3 regions of the Pseudoflavonifractor sp. An176 genome follow, and region 1 is predicted to be linked to each of the others. Evidence: predicted binding sites of a transcription regulator. Region 1 holds the regulator's gene; each other region holds the start of a gene.
What was found. Region 1 encodes HrcA, which represses chaperone genes, less so after heat shock. Its sites were predicted from a motif close to TGTTAGCACTCNNNNNNNNNGAGTGCTAACA; they were not measured.
Positions count from the first base shown of each region.

Region 1 (7,010 bases):
CCTGATAGGTGGTGACGTGGGAGAACCCGGCCTCCCGCAGCAGCTCCAGGGCCTCGGGAATTCCCAGGGCCATGTGCTCGGGCTGGTGGGCATCCGACCCCACGGTGACATACTCGCCCCCGCAGTCCTTGAACCAGCGCAGCAGAGGCAGCCACTCCTCCAGGGACATGCCCCGGCAGGTGTTTACCTCCAGGGCGTGGCCGATGGCGGCTACTTGGCGGAAAATCTCCTCCACTTGGTCCTGGAAGGGCTCCAGGGTCAGGTGCTGTCCGTCCCGGGCCATGTAGCGCAGAGGATAGTTGATGTGGGCCAGGGAGTCGTAGCAATCCGGGTACTCCTTCACCAGCGCCCAGGTATGGCTGAGGGCGTTTTCCACCGCCTGACGGCACAGGCCGGGGTCAGCGGTGAAGTTGGTGAAGTAGAAATCCTGGTTGTTCTGCGCCCCAATCCAGTTGTGGAGGGAGCCCAGCACAAAGTCCAGCTCCTCCCCGGCCTGGGCCAGAATGGCCCGGGCAGCCTGGGGATTGTAGGGGGCGGAGCCCAGCTCCAGCCCCAGGCGCACGGTGAGGGGAGCGTCTCCCCGGCCGTGGTACTGGTCCAGAGCCTCTTGCCAGGGGAAGGTGAGGGTGGGCTTGCCGTCCCCGTCCAGCAGGTCGCAGTGGTCGGTGATGCACAGCTCCTGGACCCCCGCCTGTACGGCGGCGGCCATCATGTCAGACAGGGAAGCGGTGCTGTCAAAGGAAATACGGGTGTGGGTATGAGAATCACAGAGATACACAGGGAATCAGCCTCGCAGAGTTTTCCCGCCCGCAGGCGGGAAAAGAATCGGAATCACGTTATTTTCACGGACATGTGCCGGGAAAATAACACTTCTCATGGCGGATGGGGTGACTTTTTCGTAAGAAATCGAGCCACATCCGCCATGCAAAACCTTCTCCAAAGAAGTCCTTGGACTTCTTTGGATTATAGAGGCCAGCTGGGGAACCAACGCAGGAACACCTCGCTGTACCACAGCGGGATATACAGTCCGGTGAGGGCGGGGTAGAAGATGGCGTACACCGCCACGGTGCACCCGGTGAAGCCGTAGACGGCCAGGGTGGCCCCCTTCTTGTGCCGGTCCAGCATGTCGTTCATCAGATAGGCGATGGCAAAGACCAGGAACAGGATGGTGGGGAAGTAGTGATAGGCAAACAAGGTGCGGCCAATGGGCAGCCAGGGCAGGAACTGAGAGAGAATGGCGATGAGGATGAACAGTCCCCGTCCACACTTGCGGCGGATGGTCTGGATGAGCACGGCGAAGAAGGCCAGCAGGCCCGCCCAGGACACCAGGGGGTTGTTAAAGGAGGCAAACAGACTCTTGACCCCCTCGGTGTTGGCCAAATCCAGGTCCCGGTAGTACAGAATGGGCCGGGCGTCAAAAATCCACTGATACCAGCTGGACTGGTAGGGGTGGGTGGAGTGGACGCCCTGGTGGTAGGAGAGCATGAACTCCTGGTTGCTCCACATCACATTCAGCAGGTTGTCCAAGGTGAGATTGCCCTGGGCAGTGGCGTAGGGGATGTAGGAGGCGGTGTAGATCACCGAGGGCAGGAGCACAAAGAAGATGATGGACAGGGAGGTGGTGCTCAGCACGAAGCTGATGAAGTCGAAGCCCTGGGGGGCCAGCTTCCACTCCCGGTACCGGAACACCAGGCCCAGCAGCCACATCACCGCCAGACCGGCCCCGGCGTAGATCACCGTCCACTTGCAGGCGCAGCCGATGCCCCAGAACAGTCCGCACAGGAACAGGGGCACAGCGGTTTTCCGCAGGGAAGAGCCCACGGGGCAGCACAGCCAGCGGTACATAAAGTAGTAGGACACCAGGATGAAGAACACCCCGTAGGTGTCTATGGTGCCGATACGGGTCTGTACCAGGTGCATGAAGTCAAAGGCGAAGAGACAGGTGCCGCAGAAGGCCACCGGGGTCTTGCCAAAGAAGTTTTTCAGGAACACATAGAGAATGGGCAGCATGAGCACCCCGAACAGGGTCCCCATAAACCGCCAGCCAAAGGGCACCATGCCGAAGAGGGCGATGCCAATGGACATGATGAGCTTGCCCAGGGGCGGGTGGGAGACCTCATAGGGATAGATGTTGTTCAGATGCTCCAGAGCGGTGCGGGGGTGGTAGATCTCGTCAAAGTAGGAGGAGTTCCTATAGGTCTGCTTGGTGGTCCACTCCTCCGGCTCGTCAAACAGGGCCTCGGCCCCCACGTCCACATGGTCGGGGATGAGAGGCTCGCCGTCACTCCACAGGGCCAGCTCGGCCAGCCACACGCCTTCTGTCCGGTCAGCGGTGGTAGCGGTGATGCGGAAGGTGGTGGCCTCCAGGGTCACCGGGGGCACGTCCATGCCCTCGGGAATCTGGTTTAAGTCCACCGTCTCCCATTTAAATAAGGTGGCGTAGTTCTGGTCCAGGTCCACCCACTTCCAGTCCGAGCCGTTGTTGGTGTACTCCAGACGGTAGGTGCCAGTGCCCAGAGAGGTGTAGAAGGAGATCTCATCTACCTTCACCGGCTGGGAGAAGGAGAAGGTGTAGGAGTCCCCCTGCTGGAACTTCACGTAGGACTCCGGGGCGGACATACTGCCCAGCTGGAAGAAGGCGGTGATGGCGTAGATCACCGTCACCAACATCAGGGGAATCCAGTCGCACCGCTCCATGGGGGTGTAGGGCAGGGTGAGACTCATGGACTTGCGCCGGGACTGGGCCTCGGACATGGCAATCCACTCCAGGGAGTTGGCCCGGGGCTTGAGGCAGTACCAATAGTAAACGAAAAAGGCCACCACAATGGCCATCCCCATCAGTGCAAACACAAAGGCGGGGGAGAGATTGGTGAAGAACCAGCCAACCCCGGTGACCGCGCTGTCCCAACCCTGCTGTATTCGCTCAAACAGGTTGGGAGAGGCGGAGGACGTGGCGGTGGCAGCGGTGAAAAGCTCCATAGCGGTTGACCTCCTAGGTGAACATAGACATAGATATACATATTTTACTACGAATGGCCGCTGATGAAAAGACTCAAATGTGAAATTACCCCGCTCTTCCGGGAATTGTTAGCAATCGGCCGGGAATACTGCAAAAAACCCTGTGTGTTTTATCCCCCATTTCCATTCACATTTAATTTACAACTGAACTATTGACAATTCACGGGGGTGGTGGTACAGTATCTTTAGCACTCGGGGATAGTGAGTGCTAATACGAGAGAACAGGAGGATGCCGCTTGGACCTGACAGAACGAAAAAAGAAAATTTTACGGGCTGTGGTGGAAAGCTATATCCGCACCGCCGAGCCGGTGGGCTCCAAGGCAATTTTGGAACTGGCGGATTTAAAGGTATCCTCCGCCACCATTCGAAATGAACTCTCCGACCTCACCGAGATGGGGTATCTGGAGCAGCCCCACACCTCCGCCGGACGGGTGCCGTCCCCCAAGGGGTATCGGCTGTACGTCAACGAGCTGATGGAGGAACAGCGGCTGAGCCTGGAGGAGACGAAGCAGATCAACGATGCCCTGCATTTGAAAATGCAGGAGCTGGACAAGGTCATTGACCAGGCCGGGCGCATGGTGTCCCAGCTGACCAACTATCCCGCCTTTGCCTTGGCGGGGGAGCGGCGGCGCACCACCATCCGACGCTATGACCTCATCATGGTGGACACCAACTCGTTCATCGTGGTGGTGATGACGGACAGTAACGTGGTGAAAAACAAGCTCATCCGCCTGCCCACCGACCTGTCCCAGCCCCAGCTGCAAATGCTCACCACCCTGCTCAACGCCTCCTTTGTGGGCAAGAGCCTGGAGGAGCTGACTCCCGAACTGATGCGGGTGGCGGAACACGCGGCTGGCAGTGCCTACGGCCTCATCTCCCTGGTGGTGTCCTTTGCCATGGAGGTGCTGGACGCCCTGGAGCACGGCCCGGTGTACACCGCCGGAGCCAGCCACATTTTAGACCACCCGGAGTACCGGGACGTGGACAAAGCCCAGAAGCTCATGAGCTACCTCAATGAGGAGCAGTCCCTGGCCAACGTGCTGGACCTGCCCGCCCTCAGTGAAGACAACACCAAAATCCTCATTGGGCCCGAGAACGTGGCCGATGAATTAAAGGATACCAGCGTGGTGCTGGCCAGCTACGACATCGGAGACGGCATGAAAGGCGTCATCGGTGTGGTGGGGCCCACCCGCATGGACTACGCCAAGGTGGCCGCCAAGCTGTCCTACGTGGCAGACGGCCTGTCCAAGCTCTTTGGAGGGCAGGGCGGACTTCCCCCAGCCATTGGCGAAAAGGAGGAATAGTACCCCATGGATGAGAAAAACGTGAACAAGGAAAACCTGGAGCCCCAGGTGGAGAAAGAGGAGCTGGTGGAAGAGCCGCAGCCCGACACCCAGCCCGAGGCCCCAAAGGCCGACCAGCCGGAGACCGGAGCGCCCAAGGCGGATGATCAGTTGGCCCAGGCCGAGGAGAAATACCTGCGCCTGGCCGCCGAGTACGACAACTACCGCAAGCGCACCGCCAAGGAGAAGGAGAGCGCCTGGACCAATGCCAAGGCCCAGACCGTGGCCGCCTTCCTTCCGGTGTACGACAACCTGGAGCGGGCTTTGAAGCAGCAGACCACCGACGAGGCCTACGCCAAGGGCGTGGAGATGACCATGAAGGGTCTTCAGGATGCCCTCAGTAGCCTGGGTGTGGAGCTGATTCCCGCTTTGGGCGAGACCTTCGACCCCAACCGCCACAATGCCGTGATGCATGTGGAGGACGACGCCGCCGGGGAGAACACGGTGGTGGAAGTGTTCCAGCAGGGCTTTACCTGCGGGGATAAGGTCATTCGGTTTGCCATGGTAAAAGTGGCCAACTGATTCATATATTACCCTTTGTAAAAACATATTTGCCATATATTTAGGAGGAATTATTATGTCTAAGATTATTGGTATCGACCTTGGTACGACTAACTCTTGTGTGTCCGTCATGGAGGGCGGCGAGGCCGTCGTCATCCCCAACGCCGAAGGTAACCGCACCACTCCCTCTGTGGTGGCCTTCTCCAAGGACGGCGAGCGCATGGTGGGCCAGGTGGCTAAGCGCCAGGCCATCACCAACCCCGACCGCACCGTGATCTCCATCAAGCGTGAGATGGGTTCCGACTACAAGGTGGACGTGGACGGCAAGAAGTACACGCCCCAGGAGATCAGCGCCATGATCCTCCAGAAGCTGAAGGCGGACGCCGAGGCTTACCTGGGCCAGACCGTCTCCGAGGCCGTCATCACCGTCCCCGCTTACTTCACTGACGCTCAGCGTCAGGCCACCAAGGACGCCGGTAAGATCGCCGGCCTGGAGGTCAAGCGTATCATCAACGAGCCCACCGCCGCCGCTCTGGCCTACGGTGTGGATAAGGAGAGCGACCAGAAGATTATGGTCTACGACCTGGGCGGCGGCACCTTCGACGTGTCCGTGCTGGAGGTCGGCGACGGCGTCATCGAGGTGCTGGCCACCGCTGGTAACAACCGTCTGGGCGGCGACGACTTCGATAAGTGTGTCATGGACTGGATGGCCGCTGAGTTCAAGAAGGCCGAGGGCATCGACCTCACCGGCGACAAGGTCGCCATGCAGCGCCTGAAGGAGGCCGCCGAGAAGGCCAAGATCGAGCTGTCCGGCGTGACTTCCACCTCCATCAACCTGCCCTATATCACCGCTGACGCCACCGGCCCCAAGCACCTGGAGCTGACTCTGACCCGTGCCAAGTTCAATGAGCTGACCGCTCACCTGGTGGAGGCCACCACCGGCCCCGTGCGCCAGGCCATGAACGATGCCGGTCTGAAGTCCAGCGACCTGCACAAGGTGCTGCTGGTGGGCGGCTCCAGCCGTATCCCCGCTGTCCAGGAGGCCGTGAAGAAGATCACCGGCCTGGAGGGCTTCAAGGGCATCAACCCCGACGAGTGCGTGGCCATGGGCGCTGCCATCCAGGGCGGCGTGCTGGTGGGCGACGTCAAGGGCCTGCTGCTGCTGGACGTCACTCCTCTGTCCCTGGGCATTGAGACCATGGGCGGCGTGATGACCAAGCTCATCGAGCGCAACACCACCATCCCCGCCAAGAAGAGCCAGATCTTCACCACCGCCGCTGACAACCAGACCTCCGTGGAGGTCCACGTGCTCCAGGGTGAGCGTGAGATGGCGCAGTACAACAAGACTCTGGGCCGCTTCCACCTGGACGGCATCGCTCCCGCCCGCCGCGGTGTGCCTCAGATCGAGGTGACCTTCGACATCGACGCCAACGGCATCGTCAACGTCACCGCCAAGGATATGGGCACCGGCAAGGAGCAGAACATCACCATCACCTCCTCCACCAACATGTCCAAGGAGGACGTGGAGAAGGCCGTGCGGGAGGCCGAGCAGTTCGCTGCTGAGGACGCCCGCCGCAAGGAGGAAGTGGACACCCGCAACCAGGCCGACCAGATGGTCTACCAGACCGAGAAGACCCTGGAGGAGATGGGCGACAAGCTGGATGCTGGCGACAAGGCCAACATCGAGGGTGAGCTGAACAAGGTCAAGGAGGCCCTGAAGGGCACCGACACCCAGGCCATCAAGAACGCCACCGAGGGTCTGACTAAGGCCTTCTACGCCGTCAGCGAGAAGCTGTACAGCCAGGCTGGTGCTCAGCCCGGCCCCGACATGGGCGGCGCTGCTGGCGGTGCCACTGGCGCCACCAACAACGGCGGCGACGACAATGTGGTGGACGCCGACTACGAGGTCGTGGACGACAACAACAAGTAAGAACAAGACCGGGTTTCACAAGCGGGGTGCATCAAACCACCCCGCTTGTGGCAGGTTTATTTATCCTGCCCAGTGAGGTGACGACATACAATGGCAGAACAAAAACGTGACTATTATGAGGTCCTGGGCGTGTCCAAGACCGCCTCGGACGATGAATTGAAAAAGGCCTACCGCAAGCTGGCCAAGCAGTATCACCCCGACCTGAACCCGGGCAATGC
Region 1 is NZ_NFKO01000044.1:3,912-10,921, reverse strand. It holds gene B5F12_RS11000 (PHP domain-containing protein) at 1-778, opposite strand, end outside; gene B5F12_RS10995 (glycosyltransferase family 39 protein) at 964-2,979, opposite strand; gene hrcA (heat-inducible transcriptional repressor HrcA) at 3,255-4,322, shown strand; gene grpE (nucleotide exchange factor GrpE) at 4,329-4,883, shown strand; gene dnaK (molecular chaperone DnaK) at 4,939-6,792, shown strand; gene dnaJ (molecular chaperone DnaJ) at 6,883-7,010, shown strand, end outside.

Region 2 (7,010 bases), on a different contig from region 1:
TGGTGAGAAACTCCACCCGGGCCGCCTGGGAGCGGGTGAGGCGGCGGCTTTCATCCAAGCGGCGGTACAGGTCTTGCACCAGTTGGGTGTCGTTTTCGTATACAAGGCCCTCCGTGAAGTCCTTGGGGCGGTTCCATTGGCGTTTTAAGATGGCATAGTGGACGGTGTCGCAAATGCCCTGGCTGTTGTAGTCCGATTCCCGGGAGGTGCCCTCACAGGTCATGCCGCATTTTTTCATGACACCACCGGAATGGGGATTGTTGGTGTCATGTTTGGCGGTGATGCGGTGGAAATCACAGGTTTCAAACAGGTAGCCCAACACCCCTTGCAGCGCCTCGGTGGTAAGGCCCTGGTGCCACCAGGGTCGCCCGATGCAATAGGCCACTTCTACGCTGGAGAGCTGGTCGTTGGGATTCATGCCGCTGATGCTCCCGATGGGCTGACCCAGGTCCTTGTGTACCATGAGCCACTGGTAGAAGTTGTCCTGCTGGTAGCCATTCACCCAACTCTGGAGCACCTGACGGGTGATGTCTGTGCTGGTGTGGGCCGGCCACATGAGATAGCGGGTCACCTGGGGGTCAGAGGCCCAGTGGTCAAACATGGCTTGGGCGTCGTCTACGGTGGCCCGGCGGAGCATGAGCCGGGGGGTCTCGACGGTCTGGGTTCCTCGGTGGGTGGGCATAGAATCAGTCCTTTCCATAAAATAAAAGCAGTGCAAGCGCCCTTTGTGAGGGCTAGCTTGCACTGCGTCTCTTCTCTCAACGGTGTTTCGGGGGGTTATTGGGAAAAAGAGTATGACAATGCAAGCCCGATGCCATGGGGCATATCGGACTGAGGCATATTCATGCGGTTCACAGAGCAGCGCAGCATTGTCACACCTCCTGGAAGTTTTGCACATGATACGCCGGGCGTGTGGAAAAGTCAATGGCAGATTGGATGCTCGGTACGCATTCCTGAGAGACGATACATTTTGACATTGCCAGAGGGGTATGATAAGATTAAATGAATCAGCTTAAAAGGAGCTGAAAAAACCTTGCCATTTTAGCATTCTTGCATAAAAAGGAAAAGGAGAGGGAAATTGTATGAGGAGAAGAAAGGTTCGTTCTGTGGTGGCGGCTGCCCTGATTTGTGGGCTGCTGCTGCCCTATGGGCTCCGCGCCCATGCCCAGTCCGGGTACCCTACCCAGGGACTCAAAGACCACTGGAGCTTTGACTCTCTGGTCAGTGACCAAGGGGATCGCACCACGGCCACCTTACAGGGGGACGGCGTCCAGTTGACGGACAGCGGCAACCCGGTATTTGGGCAGGTGTTGCGGTTCGGCGCAGGGGTGGACAACTTTATGAAGCTGGAGGACTACATCAATACGGGAGCGGGAGCCACCTCCTTCTCCATGTGGTACCGCTATGACACCACCATCACCGGGGACGACAGCGCCGCCTCCACGGTGATGCTCCAGCATGAGGGGAGCGGGCGGTCTGTGCTGACGCTGCGGGGGGATGGCAAGTACCATACCTACGTCAACGGCACCGATGTGGTCTCCCAACGCACCGTGGTCAAGGGGGGCTGGGAGCACATTACCATTACCATTGACCAGAACAGCCGCCAGGTAAAGTTCTACATCAACGGGGAGCTGGACAGCCAGCAGGCCCTGACGGACAACGCCATTGATCAGGTGCTGACCCTGCGTTTGGGTGCCCACAAGACGGCGGGGAACAAGAATCCCCACCCCATGCGGGGGGATGTGGACGAGTTCTACGTCTACAACCGGGTACTCACCGATGAGGAGGCCTGGGCGGTGTACGCCGACAAGGGGACCCAGCTGTGCCGTCAGCAGCTCCAGGAGCTGGTGACCCAGGGTCAGACCCTGTATGACAGCGGCAGCCTGAACCAGGATGATGCCGTGGCGGTGGCCCTGAAACAGGCGTTGGACGGGGCGGACCTCACCGCAGACTTGGCCCAGATGAAGGCGGCCTGTGCCGCCCTGGAGGAGGCCATTGCCAACTATCGGGCCGCCATGCCCCTGAAACTGACGGTGAATCTGGACGACATCCAGCGGGACATTGATGCTGACAGCATCTTTGGCATCAATCACCGCTACTCCTACAATGGTTACGGTACCTTTGATTCCGAGACCATGAAGATGAACGAGGAGTTCGCTGCGCTGTATCAGCAGGCGGGCTTCGGCTCCATCCGCTACCCCGGCGGCACCATCTCCAACCTGTTCAACTGGAGAACCACCCTGGGAGACAAGGAGAGCCGGAAAAATCAGATCCATGGCCTGTATAACAGCGGCAATCAGACCGGCATCGCCCCCAATTTTGGCTTGGGCGAGGCCGCAGATTTTGCCGATGAAATGGGCTCTGAGATGATCTATGTCTACAGCCTGGGCCGTGGCAGTGCGCAGGACGCCGCCGACCTGGTGGAGTATATGAATGCCGAGGTGGGCACCAACCCCAACGGCGGCATTGCCTGGGCGGATGTCCGGGCGGCCAATGGCCATGTGGAACCCTACAACGTACGCTATTTTGAAATCGGCAACGAGATGCACCTGGGCCCCGATGCCCAGAGAGATGATGGCGTCTATTCCCAGGGCTACTGGACTCTGTATGTGGACGGCGGCCGTGAAAACGCTTACATCAACGGCGGCGTGGCCAACATCAACAAGCGGTACACCGTGGACGAGGAGGACTGGAACAAGGTGGCCTCTCGGTCCGACGGCAGCGCCAACTTGGTGCGCTTCCTGCGCTATGCCAATCTGAACCCCGGAATCATGGGTGAGGATGGGAAAATTGTGGATGACCCCGACTTCCGGGCGGTCAACGACGGTGTCCGGGTCTTTGTGGGGCCGGACGACAACCCGGCAGAGTGGACCGTGGTGGACAGCCTGGAGAGTTCCGGGCCTGAGGACACCCACTGTGTGGTCAACTACGCCAACGGCTCCATCCAGTTCGGTGACGGCGTGCACGGCAAGATTCCCCCCAAGGGACAGAACATCTACGCCACCTACAGCGTGGACCGGGACGGTTTCGTGGACGTATCCCAGGCCATGCGGGATACCATGGACGAGATCAACCACCTCAGCGGCACCGACCAGGAGATTTTTGTCTACGCAGGCTATGAGACCGAGGGCTTTGTCAACAAGATGGCCGCAGGTGGCTACAACGACCTGTATGATGGCGTAGTGGTCCACCCCTATTCCGGCACCGTGAGCGGCAGCACCCCCGAGGAGTTCTATGACAACGCCATGCTCAAGACCGAGGGCAGCGGTGTCAACCCGGTGAAGAATTTCGCCTCCAAGCTGCCCGAGGGCAAGGTGCCCGTGGTCAGCGAGTTTGGCATCCACTACAACACCGAGTCCCAGGTGCGCTCCCAGACCCATGCCCTGTACATTGCCAAGGTAATGATGGAATATGTGAATCTAGGCAGCCCCTACATCCAGAAGCATTGCCTGTCCGACTGGTATCAGGATGAGGCCGACTCCCTGGGCCCCACCCAGCAGGCGGTAATTCAGGTGGTGCCCCAGGAGGGAGCGAGTACCACCACCGGAGAGGGTGAGTTTACCTACTTCTCCACCCCCTCTGCCCATGTGTTCCAAATGCTCAATTCCGGATTTGGCGACCATGTGGTTAGCACCCAGATGGACTCCCCCAAGACCCAGAACAACGTCACAGCGGTGTCGGTACTGGCCAGCAAGGATGACCAGGGCAATGTCTATCTGGCCATGGTGAACGTGGATCGCCTCAACGACTACAACATTCAGCTGGAGATTCCGGGCATGGACCTGGCTGGGCGGTCGGTGGAGGTCCAGTACCTGGCCACCGATGGCATTGCAGACGAGAACACCCCGGAGGACCCGGACAAGGTACACGTGGAAACCGAGACTGTGGAGCTGGGCAGTGTGCCGGTGGTCAACCTTCCCGCCCACGCCTTTGCGGTGGTGAAGGTGCCTGCCCAGGTGGTGGACAAGACCCAGCTGGAGCAGACCTTGGCCCAGGCCCGTGCCCTCCAGGCTGAGGACTACACCGCCGACAGCTTTGCAGGGGTGGAGAAGGCCATGGAAGCGGCTCAGGCGGTGCTGGACAATGCCCAGGCCACTCAGGCGGAGGTGGACGCTGCGGTGATGGCTCTGACCCAGGCCATGGAGGCCCTGGTGGAGGCGCCTGAGCCCAGCGAGGTGAACAAGACCCTGCTGGAGAAGACCATCGCTTACGCCGAGGGTCTGGACACCATTGGTGTCACCGACTCCGCCAAGGCTGCCTTTGAGAAGGCTCTCACTGAGGCCAAGGCCGTAATGGAAGATAAGAACGCCACGCAGGACCAGGTGAATACCGCTTGGGACAACCTGCTCAATGGGATTTGGGGGCTGGGCCTGACTCAGGGCGACAAGACCATGCTCAACCTGGTCATCCAGCGCGCTGAGGCCATGATGGACCAGGCCGACAAGTACGTGGAGACCAACTGGCAGCAGCTGGTGGACGCTTTGGCAGCGGCCAAGAACGTGGCCGCCAGCGGCGACGCCATGCAGGAGGACGTGGACAACGCCACCGACGCCCTGCTGGACGCCATTTTGGCCCAGCGTTTCAAGGCCAACAAGGACATCCTGGAAGGCCTCATCGGTAAGGCTGAGGGCATGGACCTCACCGGCTACACCGCCCAGTCCGTGGCCACCTTCCGCTCGGCTCTGGCCAATGCCCAGGCGGTGATGGCCGACGCCACTCTGTCCGAGGAGGACCAGAAGACGGTGGACGCCGCTGTGGCTGCGCTCCAGAGCGCCATGGAAGGCCTCACTGCCCAGGGGGAGACACAGCCCTCGGATCAGCCCGAAACGTCTCAGGAGCCTGAGGCCACCGACAAGCCCCAGGCTACCCAGAAGCCCGACCGTGTACCTCAGACTGGCGACCCCGCCCAGATGATGGTGTACGTGGCCACGCTCCTGGGTTCGGTGAGCCTGCTGGCGGGTGTGGCCTATGTGAGCCGTAAGCGCCGCAGCTAATTCCGAACGAAAAAGCACGGCCAGCTGGCCGTGCTTTTTTGAGCGAATGGGAGAGTGCGGTGAGCCCACCGGGAGAAATCGCATATTTTATGAACAAACATCACATAACATGTAAACATTAGTACTCTCGCCTTGACAGTGCCAATTGACGGTGTTATAACATAATTGTTCCAAAAAGAGGGGCTCGAAAGAGCTTCTCCCGCAGGGCATCAATGAATGCAACGAATGGAGGAATGACTTATGTTGCCCAGCATTTTTGGTGAGAATTTGTTTGATGATTTCTTTGGTGATGACTTTGGGATGTTCCCCGTGTGGAACGGCCGCAACCCTCTGTACGGCAAGCACGCCAAGAACTTGATGAAGACCGACGTGCGGGAGACCGAGAACAGCTATGAGCTGGACGTGGATCTGCCCGGGTTCAAGAAGGACGAAATCCAGGTGGACCTGAAGGACGGCTATCTGACCATCCAGGCCGCCAAGGGTCTGGATAAGGACGAGGAAGACAAGAAGGGCAAGTACATCCGCCAGGAGCGGTATGTAGGCGCCTGCAGCCGCAGCTTCTACGTGGGAGATGTGGAGCCCCAGGACATCTCCGCCAAGTATGAGGACGGTATCCTCAAGCTGTCCATGCCCAAGCATGTGAAGAAGGAGCTGCCCAGAAGCACCACCATTGCCATCGGCTAAACCTCAGAAAGTGCAGAACACCCCGGAGAACGAAGTTCTCCGGGGTGTTTTTTGCTGTTTAGTGGTTCAGGGTCTCGTGGTTGTGATAGGCGATCTCCTGCAAGTACTTGTACAGGGGCTGGATGTTGTATTTCTTGGGGAACTCGAACTTCTTTTCCGCCACTTCCACGCCGCCGCTGCACTTGAAGTAGGGGGAGGCGATGTAGTGGACATTGATCTCGCTGTCGTCGGCGCCAAAGCCCGCCGTCTCCGCAGAGACGTGGATGATGGTGCTCAGGTTGATGGAGTCCACCCGCATTTTCACGCCGGTGGCGCCCTGCTTGTCAAAGTCGATGATGCGCTTGTCGGTGAAGATCACCACGTCCCGGATGAGCCGGAAGCCCATGGCGATGGTCTCGCCGTCCATGAGATACATGCCAAACTCCTGGTTCAGGGCCTCGGGGGAGACCTCGTTGAGGTTGCCAGCCATCCCTTGCAGCATGGAGCCGCCCAGTTTATTGATGAGTCCCATTTGTAAAAACCCCCTTGAGAGGAATTGACGGCGTAGGAGCCGCCTGTGAGGCCATTGTAACAGGCGGAGCGGGTGGGTGTCAACGCAGTCGGCAGGTTTTGCGGTATTGCCACGGTCAAAAGGGCGTATTATAATAAAACAAACGAAAGGGGGGTGGAGTATGGTTAGGCGGAGAGGACAGGACAAGGGCTGGTTTCAGCTGGATAACGCCGCCATGATGTACTCTGCCATCCAGAGCGGCACCTATTCGGCGGTGTACCGCTTCTCCGCCGTCATGACCCAGGAGGTGGACCCCCAGGCCCTCCAGCGGGCCATCGACCGCACCATGCCCCGGTTCCCCGGCTTCCATGTGAAAATCCGCAAGGGGGTATTCTGGTACTACTTCGAGCCGGACGACACCCCCGGGCCTTTTTTGCAGCCGGACATTCAAAACCCCTGTCAGCCGGTGTATTTTCAGAACAAGGACCAGCTCATCCGGTTTTTCTACTACCGCCACCGCATTTCCATGGAGGTGTTCCACGCCCTGGCCGACGGCGGCGGGGCGCTGGTGCTGTTTAAGACCCTGTTGGCGGTGTACTTACGGGAGATGGGGGAGGAGATCCCCAATGAGGAGGGGATTCTGGACGTGGACGAGGCCCCGGACCCCCAGGAGTGGGAGGACGCCTACGCCCGGTACGCCCGGTCCCGGGTGCGGCTGGGCAAGTCCGAGCCCAAGGCCTACCCCTGTACCGGAACCCCAGAGCCCTTCTACACCCTCAACGTCACCATGGGCTTTGTGTCGGTGCAGGCTCTGCACCAGGTGGCCAAGGGCCATGGGGCCT
Region 2 is NZ_NFKO01000004.1:101,563-108,572, reverse strand. It holds gene B5F12_RS03970 (GNAT family N-acetyltransferase) at 1-682, opposite strand, end outside; gene B5F12_RS03965 (LamG-like jellyroll fold domain-containing protein) at 1,083-4,994, shown strand; gene B5F12_RS03960 (Hsp20/alpha crystallin family protein) at 5,235-5,678, shown strand; gene B5F12_RS03955 (PH domain-containing protein) at 5,737-6,189, opposite strand; gene B5F12_RS03950 (hypothetical protein) at 6,350-7,010, shown strand, end outside.
Region 2: a site for HrcA is predicted at 5,111-5,141, ahead of B5F12_RS03960 (Hsp20/alpha crystallin family protein). Genes of this name have one in related genera too.

Region 3 (7,010 bases), on a different contig from region 1:
TCTCCAGGGACATGGGGCCGTCGGCGGTCATGCACACAGGGGCGGACTTGAGGATCTTGGAGATGCGGGCCTCCTTGATCTTGTCCCCCAGGGTCTCCTTGACGAAGTCCAGCACAGCTTTGCTCTCTTCGGCCTGCTTCTCCTGCTGGGCCTTCTCCTCGTCGGTCTCAGGCAGGGCGTCGGGGTCGGACACGGACTTGATTTTCTTGCCGTCCACCTCGGCCAGAGCCTGCATGACAAACTCGTCCACCTCTTCGGTGAGGCAGAGAATCTCGAAGCCACGGTCGGCCACACGCTCCACCTGGGGCAGGGAGGCGGCTTGGGCGGCGGAGTCAGCGCAGACGTAGTAGATATACTCCTGGCCCTCCTTCATCCGCTCCACATACTCCGCCAGAGAGGTGAGCTTGTCCGAGGCGGTGGACCCGAACAGCAGCAGATCCCGCAGCAGGTCCTTCTTGGCTCCGTACTGGTCCACCACGCTGTACTTGAGCTGGCGGCCAAAGGCAGCCCAGAACTTCTCGTAGGTCTCCCGGTCGTCCTTCATCATCTTGGCCAGCTCGTTTTTGATCTTCTTCTCCAGAGCGGTGGCGATGATCTTCAGCTGACGAGTGTGCTGGAGCATCTCACGGGAGATGTTCAGAGAGAAGTCGGGGGAGTCCACCACGCCCTTGACGAAGCGGAAGCAGTCGGGGAGCAGATCGGCGCACTTGTCCATGATGAGCACGCCGGAGGAGTACAGCTGCAGCCCCTTCTCATACTCCCGGGTGTAGAAGTCAAAGGGAGTCTGGCCGGGGATGAACAGCAGGGCCTTGTAGGTGACGGTGCCTTCCGAGGAGGTGGTGATGGTGGCCAGGGGAGCCTGCCAGTCCATGAATTTCTCCTGATAGAAGCGGTCGTACTCCTCCTGCTCCACCTTGGAGCGGGGACGCTGCCACAGAGGCACCATGGAGTTGATGGTCTTCTCCTCCTGCACCGTCTCCCACTCGGGCTTGTAGTCCTCGGGGGCGTCGGCGGGCTTCTCCTTCATGCGGTAGTCCTCCACCACCATGCGGATGGGGTGGCGGATGTAGTCGGAGTACTTCTTGATGAGGCTCTGGAGATAGTTGCTGTCCAGATACTCGTCGTAGTTCTCCTCCTCGGTGTTGTCCTTGATGGTCATAATGACCTGGGTGCCCCAGCCCTCCATCTCACAGGGGGTGATGGTGTAGCCGTCCACGCCGGAGGACTCCCAGCGGTAGGCCTGCTGCTCACCAAAGCGGCGGGTGAGCACGGTGACCTGTTTGGCCACCATAAAGGCGGAGTAGAACCCCACGCCAAACTGGCCGATGATGTCGGCGGCGTTGTCCTTGCCCATCTCCTGCTTGAACTGCAGAGAGCCGCTGCGGGCGATGGTGCCCAGGTTGTTCTCCAGCTCCTCCTGGGTCATGCCGATGCCGTTATCGGTGACGGTGAGGGTGCGGTGCTCTTTGTCTGGTGTCACAGTGATGGTAAAGTCAGAAGGCTTTACATCAATGCTGCCATCGCTGAGGGCCAGATAGGCCAGCTTATCAATGGCGTCGCTGGCGTTGGAAATGATCTCACGCAGGAAGATCTCTTTGTGGGTATAAATGGAATTGATCATCAGGTCCATCAGCCGTTTGGACTCGGCTTGAAACTGTTTTTTCTCCATGAGTGGTACACCTCGAATTGCATGTTTTAGCACTCGTACTGATCGAGTGCTAACTGTACTATAATACTTACTCCCATGTTTTGCAAGGGGTGTAACAAAAAATTCACAAACTTTATCAGAATAGTAGCCCCTGAACGGGAGAGACTATGGGCAAAGAGGAGAAAATCCGGCAGAAACAAAATTTAGGTTGCCATGGGGTGGGGGCAATGCTATAATATATGCGCATTAAAGCAAAGTTGTACGTTCTATCCAAGGGATAGAATTCTTCCATATAGATAGCCCCCATTTCAGGGAGCGATTACCAACCCGGCCAGGCTGGGGACGCTATGAGGTGTCTTTTTTGAAAAAATATTTCATTCACGGCGGTAGACCGCTGTACGGCAAAGTCGAGATCAGCGGGGCCAAGAATGCCGCTGTCGGTATCATTCCCGCTGCTCTGTTGGTCAATGGCGTGTGCCGCATTGGCAACCTGCCTCAGATCAGCGATGTGACCTTGATGCTCAATATTCTCCAGGAACTGGGGGCCAACGTGCGCACCATCAACCGTTCTACGGTGGAGGTGGACTGCACCGCCATCCATAACAGCCCGGTGGCCTATGAGTCCGGGCGTAAAATCCGTGCCAGCTATTACCTGCTTGGCGCGCTTTTGGGGCGTTTTGGCCAGGCAGAAGTGCCTCTGCCCGGCGGCTGTGACTTTGGCGGCCGACCCATCGACCAGCACCTGAAGGGTCTGCGGGCCCTGGGGGCGGACGTGGAAGTGAAAAACGGCTTTATGTGCGCCAAGGTGCCCGACGGACGGCTCAAGGGCAGCCACATCTACCTGGACGTGGTCACCGTGGGCGCCACCATGAACGTGATGCTGGCCGCCACTCTGGCCGATGGGCTCACGGTCATCGAAAACGCCGCCAAGGAGCCTCACATCGTGGACCTGGCCAACTTCCTCAACTCCATGGGCGCTCAGATCACCGGCGCCGGCACCGATGTCATCAAGGTGCGGGGCGTGGAGCACCTCCACGGGGGCGAATACTCCATCATTCCCGACCAGATCGAGGCGGGCACCTATATGGCCGCTGTGGCCGCCGCAGGCGGTGAGGTGCGGGTGAATAACATCATCCCCAAGCACATGGAGTGCATCACCGCCAAGCTGCTGGAGATGGGCGTCGAGGTGGAAGAGGACGGCGATAGCCTCATTGTCCGCCGCAATGGCCCTCTGCACCGGGCCAACATCAAGACCATGCCCTATCCCGGCTTTCCCACCGACATGCAGCCCCAGATCGCCGCCGTCCTCTGTCTGGCAGAGGGCACCAGCGTCATCACCGAGGGCGTGTGGGATAACCGATTCCGCTATACCGAGGAGTTCCGCCGCATGGGCGCCAAGATTCAGGTGGACGGCAAGATCGCCATCATTGAGGGCGTGCCTCAGCTCATGGCCGCCCCGGTGGAGGCCTGTGACCTGCGGGCTGGCGCCGCTCTGGTGGTGGCTGCTCTGGCCGCTCAAGGCGTCTCTGAGGTGGGCAACATCCGCCATGTGGAGCGGGGCTACGAGGACATCGTGGCCAAACTCACCGGCATTGGGGCCCAGATCGAAGTGGTGGACCTGCCTGATCCCCAGGTGGAGAACGCCAACGCAGCGGGCTAAACATCAAAGATACACATGGACTGCGGCAGTCCCGACAAGGGGCTGCCGCTTTTTGTGGGGAGGGAGAGAAGTTTGTTGAAGTTTGCCACCGTGGCCAGCGGCTCCTCTGGCAACTGCTCGGTCATCACCGACGGCAGCACCCATATCCTCATTGACGCCGGGGTATCCGCCCGGCGCATCACCACCGGGCTCAAGAGCCTGGGCATTCAGCCGGGGGAGCTGTCCGCCATTCTCATTACCCACGAGCACAGCGACCACATCAGCGGCATCCCGGTGCTGTGCCGCCAGCTGGATGTGGAGCTGTACACCGCCGAGGGGACAGCCCGGGAGATCTGCCGAAAGAATCCGGAGTTGCAGCCCCGGTTCCGGGTCTTTGACCCCGGAGAGCGGTTTGCCCTGGGGGACCTGGTAGTGGGCAGCTTTCCCGTCAGCCACGACTGTGTCAGCCCCGTGGGCTACACTGTGACCCGGGGAGACCGGAAGCTCACCTTCTGTACCGACCTGGGTGTGGTGACCCAGCCGGTACTGGAGGCGGTACAGGGGGCCAGCACCCTGGTGGCGGAGTATAACTACGACCCGGAGATGCTGCGCACAGGCCCCTACCCGGAATACTTAAAAAGCCGCATTGCAGGGCAGCGGGGCCACCTGTCCAATCAGGTGGGAGCCCAGCTCACCCGCTGGGCGGTGGAGCGAGGCACCCGGCAAGTGGTGCTGGCCCATCTGTCCAAGGAGAACAACCAGCCCGCCACCGCCAAACTGGCGGCCCAGGCGGGGATTGGAGAGCAGCAGGTGGAGCTGTGCGTAGCGCCCCGCAGCGAGGCCTCGGCGTGGATGGAGGTGTGAGGACATGGTGAGTGTACATATCATCTGCGTGGGCAAGATGAAGGAGAAGTTTTACCTGGAGGCAGCGGCGGAATATGCCAAGCGTCTGGGCGGATACTGCCGCCTCACCGTCACCGAGCTGCCCGAGGAGCGGCTGCCGGACCGCCCCACCCAGGCCCAAATCCAAGCCGCTTTGGAGCGAGAGGGGGCGGCGATTCTTGCTAAACTGCCCAAGGGCGGCAAGGTGGTGGCCATGTGCATTGAGGGCAAGACCATGGACAGCCCACAGCTGGCCCAGCAGGTAAGCCGCTGGATGGTGGAGGGAGCCTCTGACCTCACCTTCCTGGTGGGCGGTTCCTTCGGCATGAGCCAGACGGTGAAGGACAAGGCCCATCTGCGCCTGTCCATGTCCCCCATGACTTTCCCTCACCACCTGGCCCGGGTGATGCTGCTGGAGCAGATTTACCGGGCATTTAAGATCCAAGAGGGGTCTGGATACCATAAATAACTTCTCAAAAATGCTAGCATTTTTGAGAGGATTACAGCCCGCTGCATGCATCCTTGGGTCAAAGGGCGACCCAAGACCACACTGGCGGGCTCCAGAGGTGTTTTTCCCGATGCGCATGTCCCCGGGAAAAACGGATTTTGATTGATTTTCCCGCCTTGAGGGCGGGAAAATTCTGTTTCAGAGCTTTTTTATACAATGATAAGCGATTCTTCTTGCATTGGCATGGAGTGTTTGCGTGTTTGCGCCGTGCGGTCTTGAGGCCGCACGGTTTTTGCTTCAAATTTCTTAGAAAAATTTCATAAAAACTGTTGACAAAACGGGATGGTCATAGTACAATACAGACAAGAAGAAAGGAAAGGTGAGTCCGATGTACTAACCGGAACCGACTACTTCAGTAAACATATCGCGATATGAAAAATATGAAGGAAGAGGGTAACACACATCCAGACTTCAATGATTGGGTTGCGCAAAGTGAAGTGAAACTCGGAAAGTTCCAAACAGGCTTGAGTAAGCAGAAGACACGTAGGAGAATCCCCTGATGCCAGTGGCAGACAAGGCGGAAACCAAGGTGTGAGCGTTTGCAGAAACCATGAGTTCGTCATTTCTCTTCGGAATCCAAGGTCAAAAAATCCAAAGAAAGAGTAGGTAGCGTCCATTGGAAATTTCTAGCCAGAAGTAAGCCCCCAGCTGCGATTTGGGACAGCTGGGGGCTTGGTGTATTTTGGAGAGAAATTCAGATAAATCCAGGGGGCGAATGGTGTCGAAGTTTGTGGAGCAATGTGCATTGCAAAAATGGCTGTATTCCAGTATACTATTTCATAGTATGCATTGTATTGTGTGGAAAGTGCTATGAGGTGATAACATGTTTGCAAAGGATATCGGAATTGACCTGGGTACAGCCAGTGTGTTGGTATATATCAAAGATAAGGGCATCGTGCTGCGGGAGCCCTCCGTGGTGGCCCTGGACAAGAATACTGGGAAGCTGTTGAAGGTGGGTACCGACGCTCAGAACATGCTGGGCCGTACCCCCGGCAACATTGTGGCCATCCGTCCCCTGCGGGAGGGCGTCATCTCCGACTACGATATGACCGAGCGGATGCTCCGGGAGTTCATCCGCAAGGTGGCCCCCATCCGTCTGTTCAAGCCCCGTGTGGTGATCTGCGTGCCCTCCGGCATCACCGAGGTAGAGGAGCGCGCCGTCATCGACGCCGGCATCCAGGCTGGTGCCCGCCGGGTGTACCTCATTGAGGAGCCTCTGGCCGCTGCCATCGGCGCTGGCATCGACATCACCCAGCCCGACGGCCACATGGTGGTGGACATCGGCGGAGGCACCGCTGACATCGCCGTCATCTCCCTGTCCGGCATTGTGGAGTCCGCTTCCATCAAGGTGGCTGGCGACTCCTTCAGCGAGGCAGTGGTGAAGTACATTCGCAAGCGCCACAATGTGCTCATTGGCGACCGTACCGCCGAGGAGTTGAAGATGAAGATCGGCTGTGTCTTCCCCCGGCCTGAGGAGGTCAGCATGGAGATCAAGGGCCGTTGCCTGATGACCGGCCTGCCCCGGGTGTTCACCGTCACCTCCAGCGAGATGATCGAGGCCTTCGAGGAGCCCTGCGCCCGCATTCTGGAGGCGGTGCACGGGGTGCTGGAGCGTACGCCCCCCGAGTTGGTGGCGGACATCTCCACCAACGGCATTGTCATGACCGGCGGCGGCTCTCTGGTGTGGGGCTTTGACAAGCTCATCGAATCCCACACCGGCATCGAGACCTATGTGGCCGACGACGCCATTTCCTGCGTGGCCCTGGGTACCGGCCGCAGCCTGGACTGGGTGGGTGAGATGCAGGATGGCACCATGAACATCTCCCGCAGCCGTCAGATGCTGTAAAAAAACAAAAGATGTTTGCTTTCTGGACCTGTTGCAACATGTACTGTTGCAACAGGTCCTCAGACTGTCGAAAAACTTCCAAAACGCACCCGCATCTGGTAAAATGGTATCAGATGTGGGGGTGTGCTTTATGGAGCAATGGAGAAAAGATTCCCGAAAAGAAGCCGTGGTGACAGATTTGGAAGCATTGGTGCCCCAAGATCATTTGCTTCGGAAAGTGGAAAAGGTCATGGACTATGAGTGGTTGTATGAGAAACTGGATCCATACTACTGCCATGACAACGGGAGACCGGGTATAGACCCCGTCGTGCTAATTAAAATGGCTCTGATTCAGCATTTGTTTGGGATTCCTTCGTTGCGGCAGACATACCGAGAGATTATTGTGAATCTGGCCTATCGTTGGTTTCTTGGTTATGGACTGTTGGAAGAGATTCCTCACTTTTCAACGGTGAGTTATGCCTTTTGCCATAGGTTCCCAGAAGACTTG
Region 3 is NZ_NFKO01000005.1:19,236-26,245, reverse strand. It holds gene htpG (molecular chaperone HtpG) at 1-1,669, opposite strand, end outside; gene B5F12_RS04300 (UDP-N-acetylglucosamine 1-carboxyvinyltransferase) at 2,010-3,308, shown strand; gene B5F12_RS04295 (MBL fold metallo-hydrolase) at 3,381-4,151, shown strand; gene rlmH (23S rRNA (pseudouridine(1915)-N(3))-methyltransferase RlmH) at 4,156-4,638, shown strand; gene mreB (rod shape-determining protein MreB) at 5,501-6,523, shown strand; gene B5F12_RS04280 (IS1182 family transposase) at 6,654-7,010, shown strand, end outside.
Region 3: a site for HrcA is predicted at 1,694-1,724, ahead of htpG (molecular chaperone HtpG). Genes of this name have one in related genera too.